2 linked regions of the Sphaerisporangium rubeum genome follow. The protein of the gene in region 2 interacts with the protein of the main gene of each other region in a pairwise test. Links are inferred from orthologs where the notes say so. Each region holds a gene or a part of one and is shown on either strand. Other genes may lie near its edges.

Region 1 (15,812 bases), 2.4 Mb from region 2 along the record:
TCGACCGTGCCGAGCAGCGCGGCGCGGTGCGCCAGCGCCACCCGGGCCGCGGCCTGGGTCAGCGTGGACAGGTGGTACGGCAGGCGCACCAGCAGCAGCGCCTCCACCACCGCGGGATCGGCGGCGAGGTAACCGAGGCGCGTACCGGCCATGGCGAACGCCTTGGACATGGTGCGCGTGACGATCAGCCGCGGATTGCCAGGCAGCAGCCCGAGCGCGCTCGGCGTGCCGGTGCGCGCGAACTCGTAGTAGGCCTCGTCCACGACCACGATGCCAGGCGCGGCCTTGACGACCCGCTCCACCACCTCCAGCGGCAGCGCCGTGCCGGTGGGGTTGTTGGGGCTGGTCAGGAAGACCACGTCGGGACGGTGCTCCTCGATCGCGGCCACCGCGCGGTCGGCGTCCAGCCCGAAGTCGTCCTCGCGCGCACCGGAGATCCACCGGGTGGACGCGCCGGTGGTGATGATCGGATGCATGGAGTAGGACGGCTCGAACCCCATCGCGCCGCGGCCCGGCCCGCCGAAGGCCTGGAGGATCTGCTGGAGGATCTCGTTGGACCCGTTGGCGGCCCACACCTGCGCCGGGACGACGCCGTGGCCGAGGAAGGACGCGAGGTCCTCGCGCAGCGCCACGGCGTCCCTGTCGGGGTAGCGGTTGAGGACGCTCGCCTGGGAACGCACCGCCTCGGCGAGGTCGTCCACCAGCTCCGGCGGCGGCGGGTAGGGGTTCTCGTTGGTGTTGAGCCGCACCGGCACGTCGAGCTGCGGCGCGCCGTACGGCGTGCGGCCACGCAGATCGTCGCGCAGCGGCAGATCGTCCAGCCGGACACGGTCGCCGCTCATCGGTCTCCCTCCGGGAAGCGCGCGCGCACCGCCGCGCCGTGGGCCGGGAGGTCCTCGGCCTCCGACAGCGCGTAGACGTGTGGCGCGGCCTGCGCCAGCGCCTCACGGGTGTAGTCGACGACGTGCACCCCGCGCAGGAACGTCTGCACCGACAGCCCCGAGGAGTGGCAGGCGCAGCCGCCGGTGGGAAGCACGTGGTTGGACCCGGCGAGGTAGTCGCCGAGCGACACCGGCGCGTACGGCCCGATGAAGATCGCGCCGGCGTTGCGCACCCGCGCGGCGACCCCGGCGGCGTCCGCCGTCTGGATCTCCAGGTGCTCGGCGGCGTAGGCGTCGGCGACCCGCAGCGCGTCGTCGACGCCGGACACCAGCACGATCGCCGACTGCGGCCCCGACAGGGCCTCGGCGATGCGCTCGGAGTGGCGGGTCGCGGCGACCTGGCCGGGGAGTTCCTTCTCGACGGCGTCGGCGAGGCGCTCGCTCGGCGTGACCAGCACGGCGGCGGCGATGACGTCGTGCTCGGCCTGGCTGATCAGGTCGGCGGCGACGTGCGCGGGATCGGCGGTGTCGTCGGCCACGATCATGATCTCGGTGGGCCCGGCCTCGGAGTCGATGCCGACGCGGCCCTTGAGCAGGCGCTTGGCGGCGGCCACCCAGATGTTGCCGGGGCCGGTCACCATGCTCACCGGGGGGCACTCCTCGGTGCCGTAGGCGAACATCGCCACGGCCTGCGCGCCGCCGACGGCGTACACCTCGTCCACGCCGAGCAGCGCGCACGCGGCGAGGATCGACGGGTGCGGCAGTCCGCCGTGCTCGGCCTGCGGCGGCGAGCTGACGGCCAGCGACGGCACACCGGCCTCCTGCGCCGGCACGACGTTCATCACGACGCTGGAGGGGTAGACGGCGCGGCCGCCGGGGACGTACAGCCCGACGCGGTCCACCGGCACCCAGCGCTCGGTGACCGTGCCACCCGGGACGACCTGGGTCGTGACGTCCTGCCTGCGCTGGTCGCGGTGCACCAGGCGCGCGCGGCGGATCGACTCCTCGAGCGCGGCGCGCACCGCCGGGTCGAGCGCCTCGAGCGCGGCGGAGATCGCCGCCACCGGGACCCGAGTGGAGGTGAGCTCGACGCCGTCGAAGCGCACGGTGAGCTCCCGCACGGCCGCCGCTCCCCTATGGCGCACGTCGTCGCACAGAAGGCGCACGGCGGTGAGGGCGGCCTCGACGTCGAGGTCGGCACGGGGCAGCAGGTCTCGCGGATCGGACGGCAGTGACCCGCGCAGGTCGATACGGGTTATCACCGGACCAGTCTACGGAGGGTGGCGAGGCGTTCCGGCGTCCGTCCGCCATTCGGACGATGCCTTTACATTGTAGATTTTAGTTCGGCATTAAGCTTGCGCCGTGAGCAAGACGAAGAGCAAGGGCGGCCAGAGCACCCCCGCGACCGTGGCGCTGACCAAGGCCGGGGCCGGGTTCACCCTGCACCCCTACGACCACGACCCGAACGCGCAGGCGTACGGCGAGGAGGCCGCCGACGCGCTCGGCGTGCCGCACGACCGCATCTTCAAGACGCTCGTGGCCGAGGTCGAGAGCGGCCTCGCGGTCGCGGTGGTCCCCGTGGCCGGCAAGCTCGACCTGAAGGCGCTGGCGGCGGCGCTCGGCGGCAAACGCGCCGCCATGGCCGACGCCGCCAAGGTCGAGCGGGTCACCGGGTACGTGGTCGGCGGCATCAGCCCGCTCGGCCAGCGCAAGGCCCTGCCGACCGTGGTGGACTCCTCGGCGCTGGACTTCCCGACCATCTACTTCTCCGCCGGTCGGCGCGGCCTGCAGATCGAGGCGGCCCCCGCCGACCTGGTGCGCCTCACCCGCGCCGTCACCGCCCCCATCGGCAAGGAGGCGGCGTGACCGAGCCGGTCCACCTGTCCGCCACCGAGATGCTCGGCCTGCTGCGCGCGCGCGAGATCAGCGCCGCCGAGCTGACCGAGGCGCACCTGCGGCGCATCGACGAGGTCAACGGCCAGGTCAACGCCGTCGTCACGTTGTCGGCCGACCGGGCCATGGACGAGGCGAGACGGCTGGACGACGACCTCGCGCGCGGCGTCTGGCGCGGGCCGCTGCACGGCCTGCCGATCGCGTTCAAGGACCTCACCGACACCGTCGGCATCCGCACCACGTACGGCTCGCGGCTGTTCGCCGAGTATGTGCCGCGCGAGGACGCTCTGGTGGTGAAACGTGCGCGCGCGGCGGGGGCCGTGACGCTCGGCAAGACCAACACCCCCGAGTTCGGCACCGGCTCGCACACCGTCAACGAGGTGTTCGGCGCCACCCGCAACCCCTACGACCTCACGCGCAGCGCCGGCGGCAGCAGCGGCGGCGCCGCGGCGGCGCTGGCCTGCGGCATGACGGCGCTCGCCGACGGCTCCGACATGGGGGGATCGCTGCGCAACCCCGCGTCGTTCTGCAACGTGGTCGGGCTGCGGCCCACTCCCGGCCGGGTCCCGGACTTCTCGCGCGCCGCGGCGTGGTTCACCCTCGGTGTGCCGGGGCCGATGGCGCGCACGGTGGCCGACGCGGCCCTGCTGCTCAGCGTCATCGCGGGGTTCGCGCCGACCTCGCCGTTCGCGATCCGCGAGGACGGCTCGGCGTTCGCCGGGCCGCTCCAGCCGGGGGTCGAAGGCATGCGGATCGCGTGGAGTCCCGACCTCGGAGGGCTGCCGGTGGACCCGCGGACCGCGGAGGTCACCGCGCGGGCCCCGGCCGTGCTGACCGGGCTCGGCGCCACGGTCGAGCAGGTGGAGCTGAACCTGTCCGACGCCGAGGACGCCTTCCGGACCTACCGCGCGTGGCAGTACGCCGCGACGTACGGCGAACTGGACGATCACCTGGTCGGGCCGAACGTGCGGTGGAACGTCGAGCAGGGCAGGAAGGTCACCGCGGCGGACCTCGCGCGGGCCGAGCGGCTGCGCACCCGGCTGTTCCACAGGATGAGCAGGTTCTTCGACACCTACGACCTGCTGATCGCGCCGGTCAGCCAGGTGCCGCCGTTCCCGGTGGAGGACCCCTACGTCACCGAGATCGACGGCACCCCGATGCCCGACTACCTCGCGTGGATGCGCTCGGCGTACTGGATCAGTGTGCTGCACGCGCCTGCCGCGTCGGTGCCCTGCGGTTTCACCCCCGAGGGGTGGCCGGTCGGGGTGCAGATGATCGCGCGGCCGTTCGAGGACCTCACGGTGCTGCGCGCCGCGCACGCCTTCGAACGCGCCACCCGGCACGGCGAGAGGCGGCCCCCGCTCGGCTAGCGCGGCGGCGGCCCGCCGGCCTCCCTCCCCGGCGCCGGCGGACCGGCGGCGTCCGTACCCGGTCCGGCGAACTCCGGGCCGGGAGGCGGCGGGCCGTGGACGGCGGTGCCGGGAAGTGGGGGGCCGGGGACGCCGTGACCGGGCCCCGGCGGGCCGCCGTCCTCACCGGCGTGCGGCCGGCGCAGTGGCGAGTCGCGGTAGCCGTCGGTGGACTCCAGGATGCCGAAGACCGCGACGGCGACCAGGGGCCAGCACAGCAGCACGCCGGCGGCGGTGACGGTGAGCACGCCGACGGTCGAGCCCACGGCCGCGGAGCCGGGGCCCGCGGCCTGCACCGAGGCCGAGCCGACGGACGTGCCGACGGTGAGCGCGAGACGGCCGGCCAGCAGGCCGCCGGCGGCGAGCCCGGTCAGCAGCGCGAGGGGCCGGCCGCGGCGGGCCAGCAGGTAGGCGGCGACACCGGACGCCAGCCCGGCGACCCCGGTGATCAGCGCGAACCAGCCGTCGGCGGCGATGAGCGACTGGGTCATCGGGTCGGTGAGCCTCGGGCCCGCCGCGGTGACGACGTACGGCGTGCGGGGGGCCACCGCCGACCAGAGCAGGCCGCCGGCTGCGCCGAGCACGGCGAGCACCCCCACGGTCAGTAAGAAGTCCCGTAGCTGCCGCACCCGATCACCTCGCCCGCCGCGCGCCGCGCACCGGCACGCGGGCCCCGACAATGCTACCGATGACTGTTGCCGCTGAAGCCCTCGATGACACCTCGCACGGCACGGTCCTGCCGGCGACGAGATCCCCGGCTTCTCGCGCGACGTGCTCCACACGGGTGACCGTCGCCGCCGAACATCCCACGACACTCGCGTACGGCCTGGTCCATACCGGTCGAGGACGGCCGCCCCCGGCCATTCGTGTCACCCGGTTAGGCTGTTCCCCGTGAGTGAAGAGGTATGGCTGATCGAGCCGTCCGGGCCTCTCCGGGGGGACGTCGAGGTACGCGGGTCAAAGAACGCCGTGTCCAAGCACATGGTGGCCGCGATGCTCGGCAGCGGGCCGAGCACGTTGCACAACGCTCCCGAGGTGGGTGAGGTCGGCATCACGGCCGCCATGCTCGGAGCGCTCGGCATCGAGGTCGACATCTCGGGCCGCGAGATAACGCTGGAGCGCGGGCCTGAGATCCGGCCGCGGGTGCCTGAGGCGTTCACCGGCCTCAACCGCATCCCCATCCTGATGCTGGGGCCGTTGCTGCACCTGGCCGGTGAGGCGTTCGTGCCGCTGGTGGGAGGCGACCCCATCGGCCGGCGGCCGGTCAACTTCCATGTCGAGGCGCTGCGCCAGATGGGGGCCGAGGTCGAGGTCGGCGACGCCGGCATCACCGCCAAGGCCACCCGGCTGCGCGGCACCCGCATCGAGCTGCCGTACCCGAGCGTCGGCGCCACCGAGACCATCCTGCTGTCGGCGGTGCTCGCCGAGGGCAAGACGGTCATCAAGGGGGCCGCCACCGAGCCCGAGGTCGTCGAGCTGGCGCTGTTCCTGCAGCGCATGGGGGCCCGCATCGAGCTCAGCCCGGACCGCCGCATCGTCATCGAGGGTGTGGAGCGGCTGCGCGGCGCGTCCACGTGGCTCGCCGGCGACCGCATCGAGGCGTTCTCCTACCTGGTGGCGGGGCTCATCACCAAGGGTGAGGTGCGGGTGCACGGCTGTCCGCAGGACCGCCTGGTCACCGCCATCACCACGCTGGCCCGCATGGGTGCGCAGTTCGACATCACCGACGACTGGCTCACCGCGTCCGCGCCGGACGGCCTGCGTGCCGCCGCGGTGCAGACCGACACCCATCCGGGGTTCATGACCGACTGGCAGACCCCGCTGATGGTGCTGTTCACGCAGGCCGAAGGCATGTCGGTGCTGCACGAGACGGTGTTCGAGAACCGTCTGGTGTACGTGCCGGCGCTGCAGAAGATGGGCTGCGAGATCGAGATCTTCGACGTGTGCCTCGGCGGCCCGGCGTGCCGGTACCACGACACCAACGCCAGGCACTCGGCGGTGGTGCGCGGCGTGTCCAAGCTGCGTGGCGCCGACGTCACGCTGCCGGACATCCGGGCCGGGTTCTCCGCGGTGCTCGCCGCGGCGGTCGCGGACGGCAATTCCACTCTGCGTGGGGTCAACCACATCGAACGCGGCTACCACCGCGTATACGACCAGTTCACCTCACTTGGGATGAAGATCAGCAGGGAACCGTAAAGTTTCGCACGGCGGACGTTTCCCGACGTTCCGGCGGTCGCACTTTCTATCCCGTGAGCTCGGGATCCGACGGCCGACGCGTGACCGGCGGCGACGCCGCGCGGCGGCGTGAGCGTCCCGTGCCGGCGTGCCTCGCCGCGCTCGGCCTCGCCGGGGTGGCCGGCGGTGTGCTCGTCGCCGGTCTCACGCTCCCCGCGGTCGGCGGCGCCGGGGTGTTCACCAGGGACGTCTCCAGGAACTTCTTCGACACGCCGTCCGCGCTGCGTGAGGCGCCGCTGCCGGAACGCACCCGCCTGCTGGACAAGGACGGCCGCCAGTTCGCGCAGTTCTACGTGCAGAACCGCCGGTCGGTGGACATCACGCGGATCGCGCCGGTGATGCTGAAGGCGATCGTCGCCATCGAGGACGCGCGGTTCTACGAGCACGCGGGTCTCGACCTGCGCGGCACGCTGCGCGCGGTGATCACCAACACCCGGGCCGGGGAGATCAGGCAGGGCGGGTCGTCGCTGACGCAGCAACTGGTGAAGAACATCCTGCTGCAGAACGCGCGCTCCGACGGCGAACGCGACTCGGCCCGCGCGCCGAGCATCCGCCGCAAGCTGCAGGAACTGCGGTACGCGATGGGGCTGGAACGCAAGTACTCCAAGGACCAGATCCTGGTCAGGTACCTCAACATCGCGTACTTCGGCGGCGGCGCGTTCGGGGTGGAGGCCGCGGCGCAGCGGTTCTTCGGCACCTCGGCGGCGTCGCTGACGCTGGCGCAGGCCGCGACGCTCGCCGGCGCGGTGCGCACGCCGTCCCTCACCGACCCGACGCTCGGCCCCGAGCAGCGCCGGCGGCTGCGGACGCGGCGCGACCTCGTGCTCGACCGCATGACGCAACTGCGCATGGTGCCCCCCGCGCGGACCCAGGCCGCCAGGACCGAGCCGCTGGGACTGGACCTGCGGCCGGAACCCGGGGGGTGCGCCGAGAGCGAGTACCCGTTCTTCTGCCTGTACGTGCAGCGCGAGGTGGCGGCCAACCCGGCGTTCGGCCAGACCAGGGCCGAGCGGGAGCGGCGGCTGTACCGCGACGGGCTGGAGATCACCACGACGCTCGACCGGCGCATGCAGGAGGCCGCGCAGAAGGCCGTCTCCGAATACGTGCATCCGCGTGACCACCAGGTGGCCGCCGAGGCCATGGTCGAGCCCGGCACCGGACGCATCCGCGCGCTGGTCGCCAGCAAGAAGTACGGCCTCAACCCCGGCGGCAAGGACCAGGGTGCGCACACGACCTTCAACCTGGCGGCCGACATCGCGCACGGCGGCGGTCAAGGCTTCCAGGCCGGCTCGACGTTCAAGGTGTTCACCCTGGCCACCGCGCTCGCCAAGGGCTGGAAGTTCGACCAGGGCTTCGACACCCCCGGCGCCTTCTCGCCGTCCTCGGGGTACCGCGACTGCGCCGGCAAGAACGTCAGCGTGCCGGACGCGGTGGTGCACAACGCCGGCGGAGAGGGGAAAGGCGGGCCGTACAGCCTGGCCACGGGGACCTGGCAGTCGGTGAACATCTTCTACATGATGCTGGAACGCGACGTCGGCCTGTGCGACGTGGTCCGCACCGCGCGGTCGCTCGGCGTCACCCGCGCGGACGGCAAGCCGCTGAAGGAGGTGCCGACGTTCACCCTCGGGGTCAACGAGATGGACCCGGTGACGGTGGCGGCGGCCTTCGCGACGTTCGGCGCGCGCGGCAGGTACTGCCGGCCGATGGCGGTGCTGGCGATCACCGAGCGCCGCGGCCGGCACACCACGGTCGCGCCGAGCTGCTCCGCGCCGATCGAGGAGGCCGTGGCCGACGCGGTCAACTTCGTGCTGTCGGGGGTGTTCACGCAGGGGACCATGCGCGGCCAGGGCATCGGCCGGCCCGCCGCCGGCAAGACCGGCACCAACAACGAGTACACCTCCGCGTGGTTCGCCGGCTACACCCCCGAACTCGCCGCGGCCGTCAGCCTCGGCGACATCCGCGGCGCCTACAAGCACCCCCTGGACGGCGTCGAGATCGGCGGCCGCTCCTACGGCGGCATCCAGGGTGCCACCCTTCCCGGCCCGATCTGGGTGACGTCGATGGAAGGCGCGCTGCGTGACGTCCCCTCGACGGACTTCACGGCCCCCGACCACGCGCGTTTCGGCGGCGGCACCACCCCCGGCCTGAAGCCCGAGGACCTGGTCGCCGGACGCCGGCCCGGTGAGGAGCGTGACGGCCGCCGCGACCGGGACGGCGAGCGGTACGAGGAGGACGGGGCCGGGGAGCGTCCACGCGCGAATCGCCTGCGCCGCCACTGGTACCCCGGTGACCGTCCCTTCCGTCCCTACCCGCAGAGCCACGACCTGCTCGAGGACTGGGAGAGCGGCCTCCCCGCGCCGCGCCGCCGCGACCCGTACGAGCGGTACGACGGCTTCGGCCGGGCCGAGCCGTACGAGCGGTACGGGCGGTACGGACGCGGCGAACCGTACGCGCGGCACGATCGCTACGGACGCGGCGAACCGTACGACCCGTACCTGAGGTACCGGCGCCAGCCGCCGGTCCGGTGGTGACCGTCCCGGGACGCTGAGCGGCGCGGCCTCCTGTCGGCGCGCGGCCGTGCGGAAACCGCGGACGAGCTGGGGTGGAATCGGATCGGGTGATCACATTCGCGCCGGACTCCGCCGGGCCGGGGCCATGAAATGCCTGATCATCGGGGTGGCGGGCTTTGGGATGTCCACGATGTGGATGTCGCGTCCCGGATCGCGGACCACTCCTGTCCTTCCCGCGTTTGCGCGTGCCTGCTGCTATGGGACGATTCTTTCGCCTGAAAGGGGGTAGCGCCGGGTGATGTCGGAAGCACGGCCGGGGAAGCGACAGCAGGGACGCCGCGTGGCCGACCGCTACCAGCTCCTGGAGCAGATCGGCCGGGGCGGCATGGGCATCGTCTGGCGGGCCCACGACGAGCTGCTCGACCGCGCGGTCGCCGTCAAGGAGGTCCGCTACCCCGGCGACCCCGAGGACGACGAGATCGCCGAGCTGAACCGCCGCACGCTGCGCGAGGCACGGGCCGCGGGCCGGCTGACGCACCCGAACGTCGTGGTCGTGCACGACGTCATCGAGGAGAACGGCCGGCCGTGGATCGTCATGCAGCTCGTCGACTCGCGGTCCCTCGGCCAGGTGCTGCGTGACGACGGCCCGCTGCCGGTGCGCATGGTCGCCGAGATCGGCCTGCGGCTGATCGAGGCCCTGCGGTCCGCGCACGCCGCCGGGGTGCTGCACCGCGACGTCAAGCCCGAGAACGTCCTGCTCACCGACGACGGCCGGGTGGTGCTGACCGACTTCGGCATCGCGCGCATGGAGACCGACACCACCATGACCCGCACGGGCCTGGTCGGCACCCCCGCCTTCATCGCACCCGAGCGCCTGCGCGGCTACCCGGCGCAGCGCGAGTCCGACTTCTGGTCGCTCGGCGCCACGCTGTACGCCGCCGTCGAGGGCCGTCCCCCGCACGACAAGGGCATGGCCATGGCGACCATGCACGCGGTGCTGAACGATCAGCCGGAACCGGCCCCGCGCGCCGGCCGGCTGAGCGCCGTCCTCATGGGCCTGCTGGAGAAGGACCCGGCCCGCCGGCTCCCCCCCGACCAGGCCGAACGCATGCTCCGCGCGATCGCGGAGGACCGCAGCGCCACCCCCACGTCCCACCAGCACACCCTCCCCTCGGCTCCGCTCCCCGCGCCGGCGACCTCCCCACCCCGCAAACCCTCCCGCTCCCCCCGGCCGGCCGCCTCCCCGTCCCCGCCTCCCCCCGTCTCCTCGTCCCCGCCTTCCGCCGCACCCGGCCGAGCGGCCTCTGCCGTCCCCGGCCCCCCGGCGCCGAAGGCCGCGCCGGCGGCCGGACCGTCCGGTGACGGCGACGGCATCCCGGCGACCGGCAAGCAGATAGAGGCCGTCGCGAGGCCCGGGAAGCAGGAGCCCCCGGTCGCCGCGTCCCCGCCTGAGGACGACGGCCCGGTCGCCGCCCCCACCCCGGCCCCGGCCACATCCGCCGCCGGTGCGGCCGAAGACGGCGCCGCGACGCCGGAGCCCGCGGCACGGCCCGGCGCATCCGGCGATCCCGCCGCCTCCGAGAGCCCCGCCACGCCGGACGCCGCCGCCACCCCGGACTCCGCCGCGCCGCAGGCCGCCGAGGACGGACGTGACGAGGCGGCCGAGGCAGGCGTGGCCGAGGCGCACCCCGCGGAGGACGGCCGCGACGGCGGGGACGCGGCAGAGGGCCGGAACGCGGAGAACGCGAAGGACCCGCAGGAGGCGGAGGCGCACCGGCCGACGCGCGTGCCGCGGCCGGGAAGGCCTCCGGGTGGCGAGACCCGGCCGGAGGGCCGTCCGGACAACCGGCGGCGTCCCTACGGCGCGGCCGCGGCGGATCCTGAGCCCTATGTGGCGCCGCAGATGCCTGCCGCGCAGGCCGTCGAACGACGGCCCGCCGCGTCCGAGCCGGTGGCCGCCGCCGCGGCCGGTGCGGCCGAGCGCCGTGCCGATGTGACCGGCGCGGCCGCCGCCGAGCGTCGTGCCGGCGCGGTCGAGGATCCGGCCGGGGCGACCGTGACCGCGCATCCCGGCGGAGGCGAGACCGTACTCGGGAACGACGACTGGTGGGCCCGCGGTGAGGGCGAGGGCCCGGGACGTTCGTTGCCGGTGCGGCGGATCGTGCTGCTCACGGTGCCGGTCGTGCTCGTGGTGGCGGCGGTCGCGCTGTGGATCGGGATGAGGCAGGCGGAGGAGACCCCGCAGGATCCGCGGGCCGGGGCCGGCGGCACGCCGTCGGCCGAGACCGGCGCGAGCGGTGCCGCCTCACCCGGCGCGTCGCAGGACTCCTCAGGAGCGGTGTCGACCGCCGCGCCGCCGTCGCAGGCCACTACTCCCACCCCCACCCCCACGGCGACCCCCACGCCGAAGCCCACCGGTTCCAGCCCCGCCGACGTGCCGGACGGGTGGCACCGGTACAAGGACGGCACCGGGTTCTCGCTGGCGCTGCCGAAGGGGTGGAAGCGCGCGGAGACCAAGGGCACCCAGATCTACTTCCGCAAGCCGGGTACCGACGCCTTCTTGATGATCGACCACACCGGCAGTCCCAAGTCCGACGCCGCCAAGGACTGGCGCGCTCAGGAGCCCGCCGCGCGCGGACGCTTCCCCGGCTACAAGCTGATCAAGATCAAGGAGGTGGACTACTGGAAGACGGCCGCCGACTGGGAGTTCACCTACAGTGCCGGCGGCGGCCGCGCGCATGTCGTCAACCGCGGGTTCGTCACCAGCAAGAAGCACGGTTACGCGATCTACTGGAAGACGGCCGACAAGGACTGGAAGAAGATGTACGACCTCTTCGAGACCTTCACCGCGACTTTCAAGCCCGCCAAATAGCCGTACCGTCGCGCGGATCGTGTCCGCGGACGCCGGACGCGGTGTCCGGCCGGCGGGCCTGCGGAGCACGCGGGCTGTGCGACGATGCCGTTGGTGACGGGAACGGCAGGCGTGTCCCTGTGGACACGGGTGATACCGGACCGCCGTCATCGCAAGCGTGCCTGGGGGCGGCCGGGGGCCGTGGGAGGGACTGGATCGGGTGACGGCGCAGGGGCGGCGGGTCGCGGGCCGGTACCGGCTGGTCGAGGAGATCGGCCGTGGCGGCATGGGGGTCGTGTGGGTGGCCCACGACGAGCTGCTGGACCGGCGGGTGGCCGTCAAGGAGGTCGTGTACCGGGGGGTGGGGGACGCCGATCGTGAGGCGTTCAACCGGCGGACCATCAGGGAGGCGCGCGCGGCCGGACGGCTCGATCATCCGTCGGTCGTGGTGGTGCACGACGTCGTCGAGGAGGACGGACGGCCGTGGATCGTCATGCAACTGGTGCGGTCGCGTTCCCTCGGCCAGGTGCTGAAGGAACAGGGACCACTGGACCCGCACACGGTGGCGGGGATCGGCGCGAACGTGCTGGACGCGTTGCGCGCGGCACACGCGGCGGGGGTGCTGCACCGGGACGTCAAACCGGAGAACGTGCTGCTCACCGAAGGCGGCCGGGTGGTGCTGACGGACTTCGGCATCGCGACGATGACGCGGGACGCCGGGCTCACCACGACCGGCAACCTGACCGGCACACCCGCGTTCATGCCGCCGGAGCGGCTGCGAGGTCATCCGGCGGTGCCGGAGTCCGATCTGTGGTCGCTCGGCGCGACGCTGTACGCCGCGGTGGAGGGCCGTCCGCCGTTCGACCGAGGCGCTCCTGTGCCGACCATGGCCGCGGTGCTCAGCGACGACCCCGCGCCGGTCCGGCGCGCGGGACCGCTCGCCCCGGTGCTGGAAGGTCTGCTGCGCAAGGAACCCGACCTGCGCATGACGGCCGCGGACGCGGCGCAGGCCCTGCACCGGGTGGCCGCGAGCGGGCCGTCGGCGGACCCACGCGGCCCCGCGCCGCACGGCGGCCACGCGGCGCCCGGCCTCACCCTGCCGGACGGCCGCGCCTGGCGCGACGCCTCCGAGCACTCCCCCACCGGCCCACCGGCCGCACGACCCGGTACCCCCGTGCCTCCGGGCCCTCACGGGACCGGGCCGGGGGACGCGTACCGGCATGCGACAGGGCCGGACGGCGTGTCCCGGCGGCCCGCCGGACCGAGACGCGGGGTCCGGGCCGCGGTGGTCACGGCGCTGGTGCTGCCGCTGGTGGCGGGGCTCGGCGCCGCCGGGTACTACGGGTACCAGCGGCTTTCAGTGACCGGCGGGGTGGCCGGCACGCCGGGGGTGCCTTCCGGGACCGCCTCCGCGGAGACGTCTCCCACCACTGCGCCGACCGGTGCGTCCCCGCAGGCGGAACCGTCGGCGAGGCCCTCGGTGAGCCCGTCCGTGAAGCCGACGGGACAGCCGTCGGCGCGGCCCGTGGTGGTGCCGCCGGGGTGGCGCCTGCACGAGGACCGGCTGGGGTTCACGATCGCGCTGCCGCCGCGGTGGGTGGAGACGACGCGGCAGAAGACACGGGTGACGTTCCGGGAACCGGGTTCGGGGACCTATCTGCTGGTGGACACCACGCCGTGGACGGCCGAGCGGCCGGTGGACGCGTTGCGCGCGGTGGCGCGTGAGTCGACCGCACGGGGCTGGCTGCCGGGGTACCGGCTGGTCGGGCTGACGGCGGGGTCGTTCATGGGGTGGCAGGCGGCGGACTGGGAGTTCACCTGGCGCATGAAGACCGGGACGGCGCATGTGATGGACCGTGCGTTCGTGACGCCGGACGGACGGCAGTACGCGCTCTACTGGCACACCTCTGATGAGTCATGGGAAGCGGAATATTCCCGTTTCGTGAGGTTCGCCGGTACTTTTCGGCCTGATCCTCTCTGAAGGGAATGTGACCACTTTTTGGGGGTAGCCACATCTCCATGCCGGAATCCTCCCAGGTCACAGAGCAAGTCGTAGCAGGCCGCTACCGCCTGCTCGAACGAATCGGCCGAGGCGGGATGGGCACGGTGTGGCGTGCCCGTGACGAGGTCCTCGGCCGCGACGTCGCGGTCAAGGAGGTCATCGCACCCCCAGAACTGACCGACCAGGAACGCGAGGTCTTCGCGGTGCGCACGTTCCGGGAGGCGCGGGCCGCGGGACGGGTGAGCCACCCGAGCGTCGCCACGGTCTACGACGCGTTCGAGGAGAACGGCCACCCCTGGCTCGTCATGCAGCTCGTCCCGTCGGACACCCTCGGCGCGTACGTCCGCGACCACGGGCCGCTGCCGCCGGTGCGGGTGGCCCGCATCGGACTGGAGGTGCTGGCCGCGCTGCGCGCCGCGCACCAGGCCGGGGTGCTGCACCGGGACGTCAAGCCCGACAACGTGCTGCTCGCCAAGGGCAGCGGCCGTGCCGTGCTCACCGACTTCGGCATCGCGACACTCGAGGACGACTCGCCGGTCACCAGGACCGGCATGCTGGTCGGCACCCCGGCGTTCATCGCGCCGGAACGTGCCGCGGGCGGCCAGGCCACCCGCGCGTCGGACCTGTGGTCCCTCGGGGTGACGCTGTACGTGGCGGCGGAGGGCCGCTCGCCGTTCCACCGCGGCAATCCGCTGGCGACGCTCGGCGCCGTGATGCACGACCCGCCGGAGCCGATGCGCCACGCCGGGCCGCTCGCCCCGCTGCTCGAAGGACTGCTGCACAAGGACCCGGAGCAGCGGCTGAGCGCCGCCGACGCCGAGACGTACCTGCGGATGGTGGCAGCGGGTCTCGCGCCGGAGGCCACGGCCCCCGCCGTCCCCGCGCAGCGTCGTGGCCCCGACTCGGCGGCGGCCGTCGCGGCGGCCCCCACCCCGCCGGCCCACCGGCCGGCCGCGGACGGCCCCCGGCACGGCCCGTTCGCCGTCGGCGCCGTCCCGGTGACCGGAGACGTGCACCCCGCCGACACCAGCCCCGCCACGGAGCCCCCCGCGCGTGCCGGAGGCGGCGGCCGTGGCATGGCGCTCGCCGGGCTCGGCGCTCTGGTGTTGTCGGTGGCGCTGGTGACCGGCGGCGCCGCCTGGATGATGGCCCAGATGGACGGCCGGCAGACCACGCCGACGGTGTCCCCGACGGTGCGGGTGACCGTGTCGGTCACCCCCACGCCGCCTCCCGCCACCGAACCCGTCAGCCGCGGCGGCCGTCCCTCGTACTCGCAGGCTCCCCCGGTCGTGCCGTCCGCCAAGCGGACCGGCGGCGGCGAGAACAAGACCGACGACAAAGGACCGGCCGACAAGGCGCCCAAGGACGACAAGGGTCCCAAGCCCAAGGACAAGGGCCCGAAGGACGACAGCGGCAAGAGCGGCAAGCCCTCCGGGCCGCCGAAGAGCCAGTCTCCGGAGCCCGAGGACAGCAGCGGCGCCGGCGAGATCCCGCCGGGCCACGCCGAGCAGGGCTCACCGAAGCACGGCGGCCCGAAGAACGGGAACCAGGGCGGCCCGGGTGGCGGCGTGAACGCACCGCTGCACTCGGTGAACGCGAACGAGGAGGCCTCCACGCCGCTCCTGACGCACGACGTCTGACCGCCGCCAGGGGGACGGCGGTCAGGACTCGGCGCGGACCGTGTCGAGCACGCGCGCGAGGTCGGCGGGATGCTCGCTGGTGAAGGTGACCTGGTCGCCGGTGACCGGATGCTCGAACGACAGCGACACGGCGTGCAGCCACTGGCGGGTCAGGCCGAGGCGGGCCGCGAGGCGAGGATCGGCGCCGTACATGAGGTCCCCCACGCAGGGGTGGCGGGTGGCGGACATATGGACGCGGATCTGGTGGGTTCTGCCGGTCTCCAGGCGGATGTGCAGCAGGGACGCGGCGCGGAACGCCTCGACGGTGTCGTAGTGGGTGACCGACGGCTTGCCACCGGCGACCACGGCGAACCGGCCGTCGCCGGCCGGGTGGCGGTCGATGGGTGCGTCG
Region 2 (11,967 bases):
GCCGGCGATCGCCGTCACGGTGGGGCTTGGGCTCGCGGTGCTGTGTGTGGTGGTCGCGGGGCTGCTGAAGCGGCCGTTCGCGTATGTGGCGGGGAGCGTTCTGCAGGTGCTGGCGATCGCCACCGGGTTCCTTGTGCCGATCATGTTCTTCCTGGGAGTGATCTTCGCCGCGTTGTGGATTACCGCGATATTCGTCGCTCGTCGTGTCGAGGGCGTGACTTAGCGCTAAAGTCGGCTGGTATGGCCGTTCCCCCCGCTCCATCAGTGCCGGCGGCGAGGCTCGCCGGGTTCGCCAGGGTCAATCGCCTGCCGTTCGCGGCCGACGTGGTCGTCGGTCTGCTGGCCGTCATCGGGCTCCCCTTGGCGATCGTCGCCATCCCCAACACGATCTCCGTGGTGTCCGCCCTGCTGCCTCCGGGCCTCGCGGGGGTCGGCATCCTGCGGGCCCATGGGCTCGCCCTTCCTGTCATGTTGTGCGTCGTGCCGCTGGCCGGCGCCGCGCTGCGCCGGTTCCGTCCCGCGCCGCTGGTGCTCGCCGGTCTCGCGATGCTGGCCGCGGCCGACCTCGCCGGTGGCTTCGCCGGCTCGGCGTTCGAGGTGGGGGCCCTGCGTGCCATGCACGGCGCCGGCGCGGGGCTCCTCGTCCCCGCGACGTTCGCGGCGGCGTGGGAGCGGCCTCGGGCCGCGCGGCGCGTCCTGGTGCCGCTGTGGGCCGCGGCGTTGTGCGCGAGCCTGCTCGCGGCGCAGGCGCTGGCGTTGTGGCCGCTGGCCGACGTGACGTCGTGGCGCGTGACGCTCCAGCCGTACCCACTGCTGACCGGTGTGGCGCTCGCCGTCGCCGCCGTCCATCTGGCGGTGTCGCGTCGCGGTGAGGCCGGGTCCTCGGCGGCCATCCGGTGGCCGGCGGCGGGACGGAGGGCTCTGGTGCTCACGGCCGGGCCGTCGGCGGGGGTCGCGGCGCTGGCGGTCGGCACGACCTTCAACTGGCCGTCCGAGCTGATCCTGGTGGCGGCCGCCGTCGCCGTCGTCTCGCTGCCCGCCATGGCGTGCGTACGGCAGGCCGGGGGCTCCGAGGAGCGCATGGCCGCTCTTGTCATGATCGCCGTCGGCCTGGTCGTGCTGCCCACCGCGGCCCAGGTGACCTACGTCGAGCTCGGTGGTCTCGGCGGGCCGGGGCTGTCCGGGCTGTGGGCCGCGTTCGCCTTGGCCGCGCTCGCGGCGTTCGCCGCCGCCTTTGCCGCTGTCCGCTTCATCACGGCACGCTCCCGTGTCGCCGTCACGTCGACCGGCGCGGTCGATCCGTCCGCGAAGTTTCCCGGCCCCGCGGCGCTCGAAGGCGCCGCCGCGGCGCGGTCGTCCGCGAGCGGGCCGTCACACCGGGATGTCGGTGACGACCCGGTGCCGCTGGACGGCACGGCGTCCGGCCTCGGAGCCGATGGCGGCGCGCAGAGCCGTGCGGTGGACGGGCCGGTGGCGAGGCTCGTGGCGGCCGGGCTGGTCGCGGTGGTCGCCGGGTTGTGCGGCATACGGCTGCTCGTGCCGTCGGCGACCGGGCTCCCGCTGGTCGTGCCGCTGGTGCTGCTGGCCGCCGGGGCCGCGGTCGCGGTGAGTGCCGCCGTGCTGCTCGCGGGCCCTCATGCGGGGCTGTTCGGCCTGTCGTTGTGCTTCCCCGCCGTGCTCAGTGGCTTCCTGCTCGGCACCGGCATCCAGGTGGGGTGGCTGCGCGCGATCAGCGCCTCCGGCACGGTCACGTCCCAGGCCATGGTGGACGGTTTCGTCGGCGCCTTGCACGTCTGGGCTCTGGTCGCGGGTTTCGTCGTCGTGGCCATCCTGGTGCTCGGCGCTCTTCTGCGCCGCCGCGACCCGGCCCCCCGGCCGGCGCCTCCGTCCCCGGACCCCATCCCCTCCTCCACCGCCGGCGCGCACATCGCGCGCGCCGGGGACACGGTCGCGTTCCCGGCCGTCCCTCCCGGTTCGTCGCCTGCCGGCGGGGAGGACCCGCACGCAGACCCTCGTGGACATGAGGATGGGGTAGGCGGCGGGGGCCGGTAGGCTGCGGGCAGGCTTCCCCTTTCGCCGTGGGCCCCTGCCGGGGTGGCGATCAGTTGACTTAAGGAGATTCTCGTGTCCGAGCGCACGCTTGTCCTGATCAAGCCCGACGGTGTCCGCCGTGGGCTCATCGGGGACGTGATCGCCCGAGTCGAGCGCAAGGGCCTCAAGGTCGTCGCCCTGGAGCTGCGCACACTGGACGCGGAGACCGCCAAGGCGCACTACGCCGAGCACTCCGAGAGGCCGTTCTTCGGGGAGCTCGTGTCGTTCATCACCTCCGGCCCGCTGGTGGCCCTGGTCCTGGAGGGCCCGCGCGCGATCGAGGCGTTCCGTGCGCTGGCCGGGGCCACCGACCCGGTGAAGTCCGCTCCCGGCACCATCCGCGGCGACCACGCGCTGGAGATCGGCGAGAACGTCGTCCACGGCTCCGACTCGCCCGAGTCCGCCGCGCGCGAGATCAAGATCTTCTTTCCGGACCGCTTCTGAGCGATTCCACGACGGCCCCGGTGTGCTGACGCACCCGGGGCCGCGTGCTGTGTTCGCCCGGCCTTCCAGGCGTCGTGGGGCTTCGCCGGCACGGTGTTCGTCCGGTCGTCCCGGGGTGGCGTGACACGGTGACGCCAGCGGGAGACGGCGGCGTTTTCGCTGGTGGAGGCGGGGAAGCGATCGTTCAGGGCCCGGTTGTGCGGGTGGGTTTGAGTGTCGGGTGGGGCAAGATTTTCCCCGGGCTGGCGGCTCGTTGCCCTCAGGAGTGGGTACGTCACGTTACGATTCGAATGCGAATCGTAATCTCTCGCGACTCACCTGAAGGAAGGTTTCCTTCCCCATGGGCAGCAAGCTGGCGTTCCTCGGCCGTGACATGGCCGTCGACCTGGGCACGGCCAACACGTTGGTCTACGTGCGCGGGCGCGGCATCGTGCTCAACGAGCCGTCGGTGGTGGCCATCAACACCACCACGGGCAAGATCGTCGCGGTTGGCATCGAGGCCAAGAGGATGATTGGCCGGACGCCTGGGAACATCGTGGCGATCCGTCCGCTCAAGGACGGCGTGATCGCCGACTTCGACGTGACCGAGCGCATGCTGCGCTATTTCATCCAGCGGGTGCACAAGCGGCGTCACTTCGCGAAGCCTCGCATCATCGTGGCGGTGCCGAGCGGCATCACCGGCGTGGAGCAGCGCGCGGTGAAGGAAGCCGGTTACCAGGCGGGTGCGCGGCGGGTGTACATCATCGAGGAGCCGATGGCGGCGGCGATCGGCGCGCGGCTGCCGGTGCACGAGCCGACGGGCAACATGGTGGTCGACATCGGCGGCGGCACCACCGAGGTGGCGATCATCTCGATGGGTGGCATCGTGACCAGCCAGTCCATCAGGGTGGGTGGTGACGAGCTGGACCACGCGATCATGGCGTTCGCCAAGAAGGAGTACTCCCTGATGCTCGGGGAGCGCACCGCCGAGGAAATCAAGATCGCCATCGGCTCGGCGTGCTCCACCGGTGACGACCGCCACGCCGAGATCCGGGGCCGTGACCTCGTCAGCGGCCTGCCGAAGACCGTGGTGGTCTCGGCGGACGAGATCCGCCGCGCCACCGAGGAGCCGCTCAAGCTGATCATCGACGCGGTGAAGACCACTTTGGACAAGTGTCCTCCCGAGCTGTCCGGCGACCTGATGGACCGAGGTGTCGCGCTGACCGGCGGCGGTGCGCTGCTGCGCGGCATGGACGACCGTCTGCGTGACGAGACCGGCATGCCGATCCATCTGGTGGAGAACGCTCTGGACTCGGTGGCGCTCGGCTCGGGCAAGTGTGTCGAGGAGTTCGAGGTGCTGCAGCAGGTGCTGGTGCCGGAACCGAGACATTGACCGGCGCGCCGAGGAAGCGACGACCCCGATGAGGGACACCCGCCGTGCGCGGACCACCCTTGGCCTGCTGCTGGCCGCGTCACTCGTCCTGATCACGATCGACCACCGGCAGCGGGGTGATTCGCTGTTCGATCCGTTCCGTTCGGCCGGCGCGTCGGTGTTCGGCTGGGCCGAGCAGGCGGGTACGGCGGTCGCGCGGCCGGTCGGCGAGTTCGTCTCGACGTTCGCCTCGGCGCCGGACGCCGAGCGCCGCATCGCGCGGCTGCGCGCCGAGAACGCCAGGTTGCGTGGTGAGCTGACCGCGCGGGGCCTGGACCGCCGCCGGTCGGCCGAGCTGTCGGCGATGCTCGGCCTGTCGGGCCTCGGCAGGTTCCGCGTGGTGCCGGCCGAGGTGATCGCGCGGCGCGGGGTGCCGGGGTTCGAGGACACCGTCGAGATCGACGCCGGTTCGGTGGACGGTGTGCGGGCCGAGATGACCGTGCTGAACGGCGACGGGCTGGTGGGCCGTGTGGTGCGCGCGGGCCCGTCCACCTCGACCGTGGTGCTGCTCACCGACCCGGCGTCATCGGTGGGGGCACGGGTGGAGCAGGGCAACAAGGTGGGTCTGGTCTCGGGGCTCGGCCCGTCGGCCGACGGCCGGTTCGTGCGGTTCCGCCTGCTGGACGCGGTGTCGTCCCTGACCACCGGCAGCCGCATCGTGACCTTCGGTTCCGAGCGCGGCACGCCGTACGTGCCGGGCCTGCCGATCGGCACGATCGAGCGGGTCGAGCCGACGCCTGGCGAGCTGACCCGCGTCGCCTACGCCACGCCGTTCGTGGACTTCGGCGCTCTCGACGTGGTCGGGGTCGTCGTCCAGGCCCCTGCTCGCGATCCCCGCGACGCTCTGCTGCCACCGGCGCCGGCGCGGAGACCCGCTCGTGCCGAGGCCCCGTCCCCGACCCCCGCGCCACCGCCGTCAGGGCCGCCACCGGCGGTGGGCCGGCGCGCCGACCCGTCCGGCCCACCGGAGGAACGGCGTCCCCGCCGTCGCGACACCACCCCGGGTGACGGCGAGGTCGTCGCTCCCGGCGAACGCGGCAACGCGCCTCCCGGCGACGGCGAAGGCGCCGCCGGCGACGGCCGGGGCCGGGACGGTGAGCGGGAATGAGCGAGCGAGAGGGGTGCGGTCATGAGGGGGGTCGCGGCGGTCCTGCTGGTGCCGGCGGTCATGGTCGTGCAGGTGAGCGTGATCAACAGGTTCGCGTTCCCCGGTGGTGGCGGGCCTGATCTCGTCCTGCTCGGCGTGGTGGCGCTGGCGGCCGTGCGGAGCGCGGCGGCCGGCGCGCTGATCGGTTTCCTCACCGGGGCGGTCGCCGACGTGCTGCCTCCCGCGGCGCACGTGATGGGGCAGTACGCGCTGGTGTTCTGCCTGGTGGGGTTCGCGGTGGGCCGCGCGGGGGAGCGGGCCCGCGGCGCGCTGGCGGCGACGGTGATCGTGGCGGTGATGGCGGCGCCGTTGCTCGCGGCCGGCGTCGGCGGGTTGCTCGGCGACCCACGGGTCGACTGGCCCGCGCCGCTTGAGGACTGGCCGTCGATGGTGGTGTACGACCTGGCGATCGTGGCGGCGGGCTTCTGGGTGGTGTCGCGGCGCGCGGGGGAGCGGCCGAGACGCCGGTCCGTGCCGACCGGGGCCTACCCGGTGCGGAGGCGGGTGTGAACCGGGTACGCGCCAGGCTGGTGGTGCTGCAGTTCCTGGTGATCACCCTGCTGGTGGTGCTGGGGCTGCGCCTGTGGCAGGTGCAGGTGGTGCGCGGACCGCAGTTCGTCGCCGCGGCCACCGAGACCCGCACCAGGGATGTGATCGTCCCGGCGGTCCGCGGCCCGATCCTGGACGCCAGAGGCCGTCCCCTGGTGCGCAACCGTTCCGCGCTGGTGGTGTCGGTGGACCGCGCCGAGCTCGAACGCATGCGTGACGGCGGCGCCGCCGTGCTCGGACGTCTCGCCACGGTGCTCGGCCGTCCGGTCAAGGAGCTGCGCCAGCGCATACGTCCCTGCGGCCCGCACGTGACCCGTCCCTGCTGGCCGGGGTCGTTGTACTCGCCGATCCCCATCGACGACAAGGTGTCCACCCGCCAGGCCCTGCAGATCCTGGAGCGCCAGGAGGACTTCCCCGGTGTGCACGCCGAGGTGCAGGCCGTCCGGGAGTACCCCCTCGGCGCCGGAGCCTCGCAGACGCTCGGCTACCTTCAGCCGGTCACCGAGGAGGAGCTGAAGAAGCGCTCCACGCTGAAGGCCAACTTCTCCGGTGTGGACCTCGTCGGCCGCGACGGCCTGGAGTACGTGTACGACGAGGAGTTGCGTGGCTCCTCCGGCCTGCGCCGCGTGCAGGTGGACCGCATGGGCAAGGTGCTCGGGGTCGAGCGCCAGACCTCCCCGGTCCCCGGCGCCATCTTGATCACCCACATGGACACCGGTGTGCAGAGGGCCGTCGACCAGGCGCTGGCCCACGCGATGAAGAACGCGCCGAAGGCCGACGGCGCCGCCGCTGTCGTGCTGGACGTGCGGACCGGCGGCGTCATCGCGCTCGGCAGCATGCCGACGTACGACCCGGCGGTGTGGGCCGGCGGCATCTCCGAGAAGGAGTACCGGAGTCTGCTGTCGGAGAAGGCCGGCCTGCCGCTGATCTCGCGCGCCACGCACGGCCAGTACGCACCCGGCTCGACCTTCAAGATCTCGTCGGTGTCGGCGATGGTCAGGGACGGCTACCCGCTGAAGGGCACCTACGACTGCCCCGGCGCCTACGACGTCGCGGGGACGTCGTTCCACAACTTCCACGGCATCGGCCTCGGCCCCATGAACCTCCACACCGCGCTGGTGAAGTCCTGCGACACGATCTTCTACCGCGCGGCGTACGAGATGTGGAAACGCGACGGCGGCGACAAACCGGTCCCCCATCCCAAGGAGCCGATGACCAACACCGCCAAGGCGTACGGCTTCGGCAGGCGCACCGGCATCGACCTGCCGGGGGAGGTGCCCGGCCGCATCCCCGGCAGGAACTGGAAGAAGGAGCAGTGGAAGGCCACCAAGGACCTGAGCTGCCTGCGCGCCAGGACCGGCTACCCCGAGGTGGCCAAGAAGGACCCGGGCCGGGCCGCCTACCTCAAGCGGCTGGCCAACGAGAACTGCCTGGAGGGTTTCGAGTGGCACGCCGCCGAGGCGGCCAACCTGTCCATCGGCCAGGGGGACGTGCTGGTCACACCGCTGCAGCTTGCCGTGGCGTACGCCGCGCTCGTCGGGGACGGCAGGTTGCGCAGCCCGCGGATCGCCAAGGCGATCGTCAGCCCCGACGGCACGCGGGTGCGCGAGGTCACGGCCCCGGTGACGGGCCGGCTGCCGGTGGACAAGGGGACACGTGACTACATCCGCAACGCGCTGAGTGAGGTGACGTCCGACGGCACCGCGGCGGGTGCGTTCGGCGGCTTCCCCATGAACGTCGTCAAGATCGGCGGCAAGACCGGCACGGCCGAGGTGTACGGCAAGGAGGACACCTCGTGGTTCGCGTCGTTCGCTCCGGCGGGTGACCCGCGGTTCGTGGTCGTCGTCACCGTCTCGCAGGGTGGTCAAGGCGCCATGGCCGCCGCGCCGGCGGCCCGCGAGATCTGGGAGGCCATCTACGGCATCAAGGGCAAGGCGGCGCTGCCTGGCGGCCGGCCCCCGGACCGGCTGCCGACGATCAACAGGGACGGGACGGTGGCCGAGTGAACCAGGCTCTCGCGCCGCAGGGTGACTCGTTGATCCAGCGGGCCATGGGTGCGCGGTCGGCGGTGTGGCGGCTGGACGGCGTGCTGCTCGTCGCCGTGCTCGCGCTGTCGGTGATCGGCACACTGCTGGTGTGGTCGTCCACCCGCACCTGGGCCGCGGGTGCGCCGACCGGCATGGTGAAGAAGCACATACTGAACCTGCTCATCGGCTGGGCCCTGTGCGGGCTCGCCGCCACGGCCGACCAGCGCAGGCTCCGGGTGTACGCGCCGGTGGTGTACGGCGTGTCGCTGCTCGGGCTGCTCGCGGTGATCACCCCGCTGGGGTCGACCGTCAACGGTTCACACTCGTGGATCCTGCTCGGCGGCGGCTTCGCGGTGCAGCCGTCGGAGCTGGCCAAACCGGCCCTCGTCCTGATGCTCGGCGCGCTGCTCGCCGAGCCCGCCGCGGGCTCGGACCGGCCCCGGCCGCTGGACCTGCTGCTCGGCCTGTTCGCCGCGGCCGTCCCGATGGGCCTGGTCATGCTCCAGCCGGACTTCGGCACCACCATGGTGCTCGCCGTCACCACCGGCGCGCTGATCATCTTCGCGGGCCTGCGTAAACGCTGGATCGTCGCGCTCGGCCTGCTGGCGCTGCTCGGGGGCCTCGCGGTCTGGTTCTTCGGCCTGCTCAAGCCGTACCAGATCGCGCGGTTCACCGCCTTCATCGACCCGGCCAACGATCCGCGCGGCGCCGGGTACAACAGCACACAGGCGCTGATCGCCATCGGGTCGGGTGAGCTGTTCGGCAAGGGGCTGTTCCACGGAGGTCAGACCACCGGCCGGTTCGTGCCGGAGCAGCACACCGACTTCATCTTCACCGTGGTGGGGGAGGAGTTCGGCTTCCTCGGCGCGTTCACCGTGGTCGCGCTGCTCGGCGTGGTGCTGTTGCGCGGGCTGCGCATCGCGCGCCACTGCGAGGACCGCTTCAGCGCGCTCATGGCCGGCGGCATCGTCTGCTGGTTCGCCTTCCAGACGTATGTGAACGTCGGCATGACCATCGGCATCATGCCGATCACCGGTGTGCCGCTGCCGTTCGTCTCCTACGGCGGCACGGCGACGTTCGCCAACATGATCGCCATCGGATTGCTCCAGGCCGTGCACGTCAGGGAACGGCGCTTCTGAGGGCCGGCAGGCGCCTCGCCGTGTCATGCCCGGTGCGAGGCGTGCTGAGCAGGAACTACCCTTGGACACATGTCTGTCGAGTCGCTGTTTCCCCGCCTGGAAGCGCTGCTGCCCCGGGTGCAGAAGCCCATCCAGTACGTCGGGGGTGAGCTCAATTCGACTGTCAGGGACTGGGACGAGGCGGACGTCCGCTGGGCCTTGATGTATCCGGACGCCTACGAGGTGGGCCTGCCCAACCAAGGCGTGCAGATCCTCTACGAGATCCTCAACGAGCTGCCCGCCACCCTGGCCGAGCGCACCTACGCCGTGTGGCCCGACCTTGAGGCGCTGATGCGCGAGCACGGCCTGCCGCAGTTCACCGTCGACGCGCACCGGCCGGTGCGCGCGTTCGACGTGCTCGGCGTGTCGTTCTCCACCGAGCTCGGCTACACCAACCTGCTGACCGCGCTCGACCTGGCCGGCATCCCGCTCGCGGCCGCCGACCGCGGCGAGGACGACCCGATCGTGCTGGCCGGCGGTCACGCGGCGTTCAACCCCGAGCCGATCGCCGACTTCCTGGACGCCGCGGTGCTCGGCGACGGCGAGCAGATCGCCATCGCGATCTCCGAGGTGATCCGCGAGTGGAAGGCCGAGGGCAGCCCCGGCGGCCGTGACGAGCTGCTCATGCGCCTCGCCTCCACCGGCGGGGTGTACGTCCCGAAGTTCTACGACGTCGAGTACCACCCCGACGGCCGCATCGCCAGGGTCGCGCCGAACCGGCCAGGTGTGCCGTGGCGGGTGCACAAGCACACCGTCATGGACCTCGACGAGTGGCCCTACCCGAAGAAGCCGCTGGTCCCGCTGGCCGAGACGGTGCACGAGCGGTTCAGTGTCGAGATCTTCCGCGGCTGCACCCGTGGCTGCCGGTTCTGCCAGGCCGGCATGATCACGCGGCCGGTGCGGGAGCGGTCGATCACCACGATCGGCGACATGGTCGAGGCCGGTGTGCGCGAGTCGGGGTTCAACGAGGTCGGCCTGCTGTCGCTGTCCAGCGCCGACCACTCCGAGATCGCCGACATCACCAAGGGCCTCGCCGACCGGTACGACGGCACCAACACCAGCCTGTCGCTGCCGTCGACGCGGGTCGACGCCTTCAACATCGACCTCGCGAACGAGCTGTCGCGCAACGGCCGCCGCTCGGGCCTGACGTTCGCCCCCGAAGGGGGTTCCGAGCGCATGCGCAAGGTCATCAACAAGATGGTCTCCGAGGACGACCTCATCCGCACCGTCACCGCGGCCTACGGCCAGGGGTGGCGCCAGGTGAAGCTGTACTTCATGTGCGGGCTGCCGACCGAGACCGACGAGGACGTGCTCGGCATCGCCGATCTCGCCAAGAAGGTCATCAAGGCGGGCCGTGAGGCCACCGGCACCCGTGACGTGCGCTGCACGGTGTCCATCGGCGGGTTCGTGCCGAAGCCGCACACCCCGTTCCAGTGGGCCGCGCAGACCGACCACGAGACCGTCGACGACCGCCTGGCGAAGCTCAGGAACGCGTTGCGCTCCGACAAGGAGTTCGGCAAGGCCATCGGGTACCGCTACCACGACGGCAAGCCGTCCATCGTCGAGGGCCTGCTGTCGCGGGGTGACCGCCGGGTCGGCGCGGTGATCAGGGCCGTCTGGGAGGACGGCGGCCGGTTCGACGGCTGGAGCGAGCACTTCTCCTACGACCGCTGGATGGCCTGCGCCGAGAAGGCGCTGGCCGGTCAGCCGGTCGACGTCGACTGGTACACCACCAGGGAGCGCGACGAGGTCGAGGTGCTGCCCTGGGACCACCTGGACGCCGGGCTGGACCGCGAGTGGCTGTGGCAGGACTGGCAGGACGCCGTCTCGGAGACCGAGGTCGAGGACTGCCGCTGGACCCCCTGCTACGACTGCGGCGTCTGCCCCACCATGGGGACCGAGATCCAGGTCGGCCCCACCGGCCGGAAGCTGCTCCCCCTGACCGTCGTCTGAGACACGACGCGGGGAAGCGCACACGGCCTGTCATCGTTGCATGCTGTAGAGCCGTCCCGCCGGGTGACCGGGGCCCGTCGTCACGAGCCCCGGCCGCCCCGGCGCCCCTATCCTGAGTAGGAGGTCAAGGGGACGGTACGACGGAGAAAGGACGATTAGCTGAAGAACCCTGTACCTGATGGGCCCCCGCCCGCGCCGGTGGTGCAGCGCCTCCGGGTGCGGTACGCCAAGCGCGGCAGGCTGCGGTTCACCAGTCACCGAGACATCTCGCGCGCCGTGGAGCGCGCGGTGCGCCGAGCCGGCATCCCCGTCGGCTTCAGCGCGGGGTTCACACCCCACCCGAAGATCTCATACGCGGGTGCCGCCCCCACCGGGGTGGCCAGCGAAGCGGAATATCTGGAGATCGGCGTCGTGTCGGCCTGCGTGCCCGACCGCGTCCGAGCCCAACTGGACTCCTCGTTGCCTCCGGGTCTCGACGTTCTCGACGTGGTCGAGGCGCGGGCCGGCAGCCTGGCCGACCGGCTGGAGTTCTCCGAGTGGGAGGTGCGCCTTCCCGGCGCCTCGGCGAGGGAGGCCGAGGTCGCGGTGAAGGAGTTCCTCACGCGGGACACGGTCGAGGTGGAACGCCTCACCAAAAAAGGAATGCGCCGTTTCGACGCCAGGCAGGCCGTGCACACCCTGACGGCGGGCGACGAGACGACGGTCACGGCGGACGGGGCCTCCGGCCCGCCGTGTGCGATACTGCGTATGGTCGTACGGCAGGTGACACCCGCCGTCCGGCCCGATGACGTGCTCACGGGTCTGCGTCTTGTCGCTGGTTTCGCGCCGCCGTCACCCCCTGAGGTGACCAGGCTGGCGCAGGGACCGCTCGACGCGCACACCGGTGGAACCGCCGACCCGCTCGACCTGGACCGCGACGTTCGCGGCGGCGAGACGGGGCCGGCTGTGCGGCACGTCGATGACCACAAATAGGACTTGGCGCCGGGCCCCGCGAGGCGGACCGGCGTACAGCGAGAGACGAGAGCTCCCGCGCGGCGCGGTGACGCGCCCGGGAGCTGACGGGAGAACGCCCGCATGCTCGACAACGAGCCCATCGTCGGGGCCGCCGGCCTCGGCGGGGATACAACGGAAAAGCAGGAGACCAAGACCCCGGTCCGGCGCCGCCGC

Evidence for each region.
Region 1: the proteins of mrdA (region 2) and BJ992_RS19560 interact in binary tests that used the Escherichia coli proteins (3 or more experiments, as listed by UniProt). The link is inferred for Sphaerisporangium rubeum from one-to-one orthologs.

The regions. Positions count from the first base shown.
Region 1 is NZ_JACHIU010000001.1:4,547,972-4,563,783, forward strand. Bases 6,043-9,190 are described here. They hold BJ992_RS19560 (transglycosylase domain-containing protein), read left to right. Parts: upstream 6,043-6,432; coding sequence 6,433-8,949; downstream 8,950-9,190. Other genes in these bases: murA (UDP-N-acetylglucosamine 1-carboxyvinyltransferase), read left to right, coding at 6,043-6,379. Outside these bases: BJ992_RS19530 (histidinol-phosphate transaminase), read right to left, coding at 1-842; hisD (histidinol dehydrogenase), read right to left, coding at 839-2,143; ybaK (Cys-tRNA(Pro) deacylase), read left to right, coding at 2,244-2,747; BJ992_RS19545 (amidase), read left to right, coding at 2,744-4,144; BJ992_RS19550 (hypothetical protein), read right to left, coding at 4,141-4,812; more of murA, read left to right, coding at 5,075-6,042; BJ992_RS33860 (serine/threonine-protein kinase), read left to right, coding at 9,227-11,800; BJ992_RS19570 (protein kinase domain-containing protein), read left to right, coding at 12,000-13,760; BJ992_RS19575 (serine/threonine-protein kinase), read left to right, coding at 13,799-15,421; BJ992_RS19580 (RluA family pseudouridine synthase), read right to left, coding at 15,443-15,812. UniProt on the Escherichia coli protein: Cell wall formation. Synthesis of cross-linked peptidoglycan from the lipid intermediates.
Region 2 is NZ_JACHIU010000001.1:2,165,881-2,177,847, forward strand. What follows is about bases 5,125-8,123. They hold mrdA (penicillin-binding protein 2), read left to right. Parts: upstream 5,125-5,599; coding sequence 5,600-7,648; downstream 7,649-8,123. Other genes in these bases: mreD (rod shape-determining protein MreD), read left to right, coding at 5,125-5,603; rodA (rod shape-determining protein RodA), read left to right, coding at 7,693-8,123. Outside these bases: BJ992_RS09275 (DUF4233 domain-containing protein), read left to right, coding at 1-223; BJ992_RS09280 (hypothetical protein), read left to right, coding at 241-2,052; ndk (nucleoside-diphosphate kinase), read left to right, coding at 2,125-2,535; BJ992_RS09290 (rod shape-determining protein), read left to right, coding at 2,876-3,907; rod shape-determining protein MreC, read left to right, coding at 3,936-5,054; more of mreD, read left to right, coding at 5,076-5,124; more of rodA, read left to right, coding at 8,124-8,808; BJ992_RS09315 (TIGR03960 family B12-binding radical SAM protein), read left to right, coding at 8,878-10,800; BJ992_RS09320 (TIGR03936 family radical SAM-associated protein), read left to right, coding at 10,999-11,772; BJ992_RS09325 (Rne/Rng family ribonuclease), read left to right, coding at 11,875-11,967. UniProt on the Escherichia coli protein: Catalyzes cross-linking of the peptidoglycan cell wall. Responsible for the determination of the rod shape of the cell. Is probably required for lateral peptidoglycan synthesis and maintenance of the correct diameter during lateral and centripetal growth.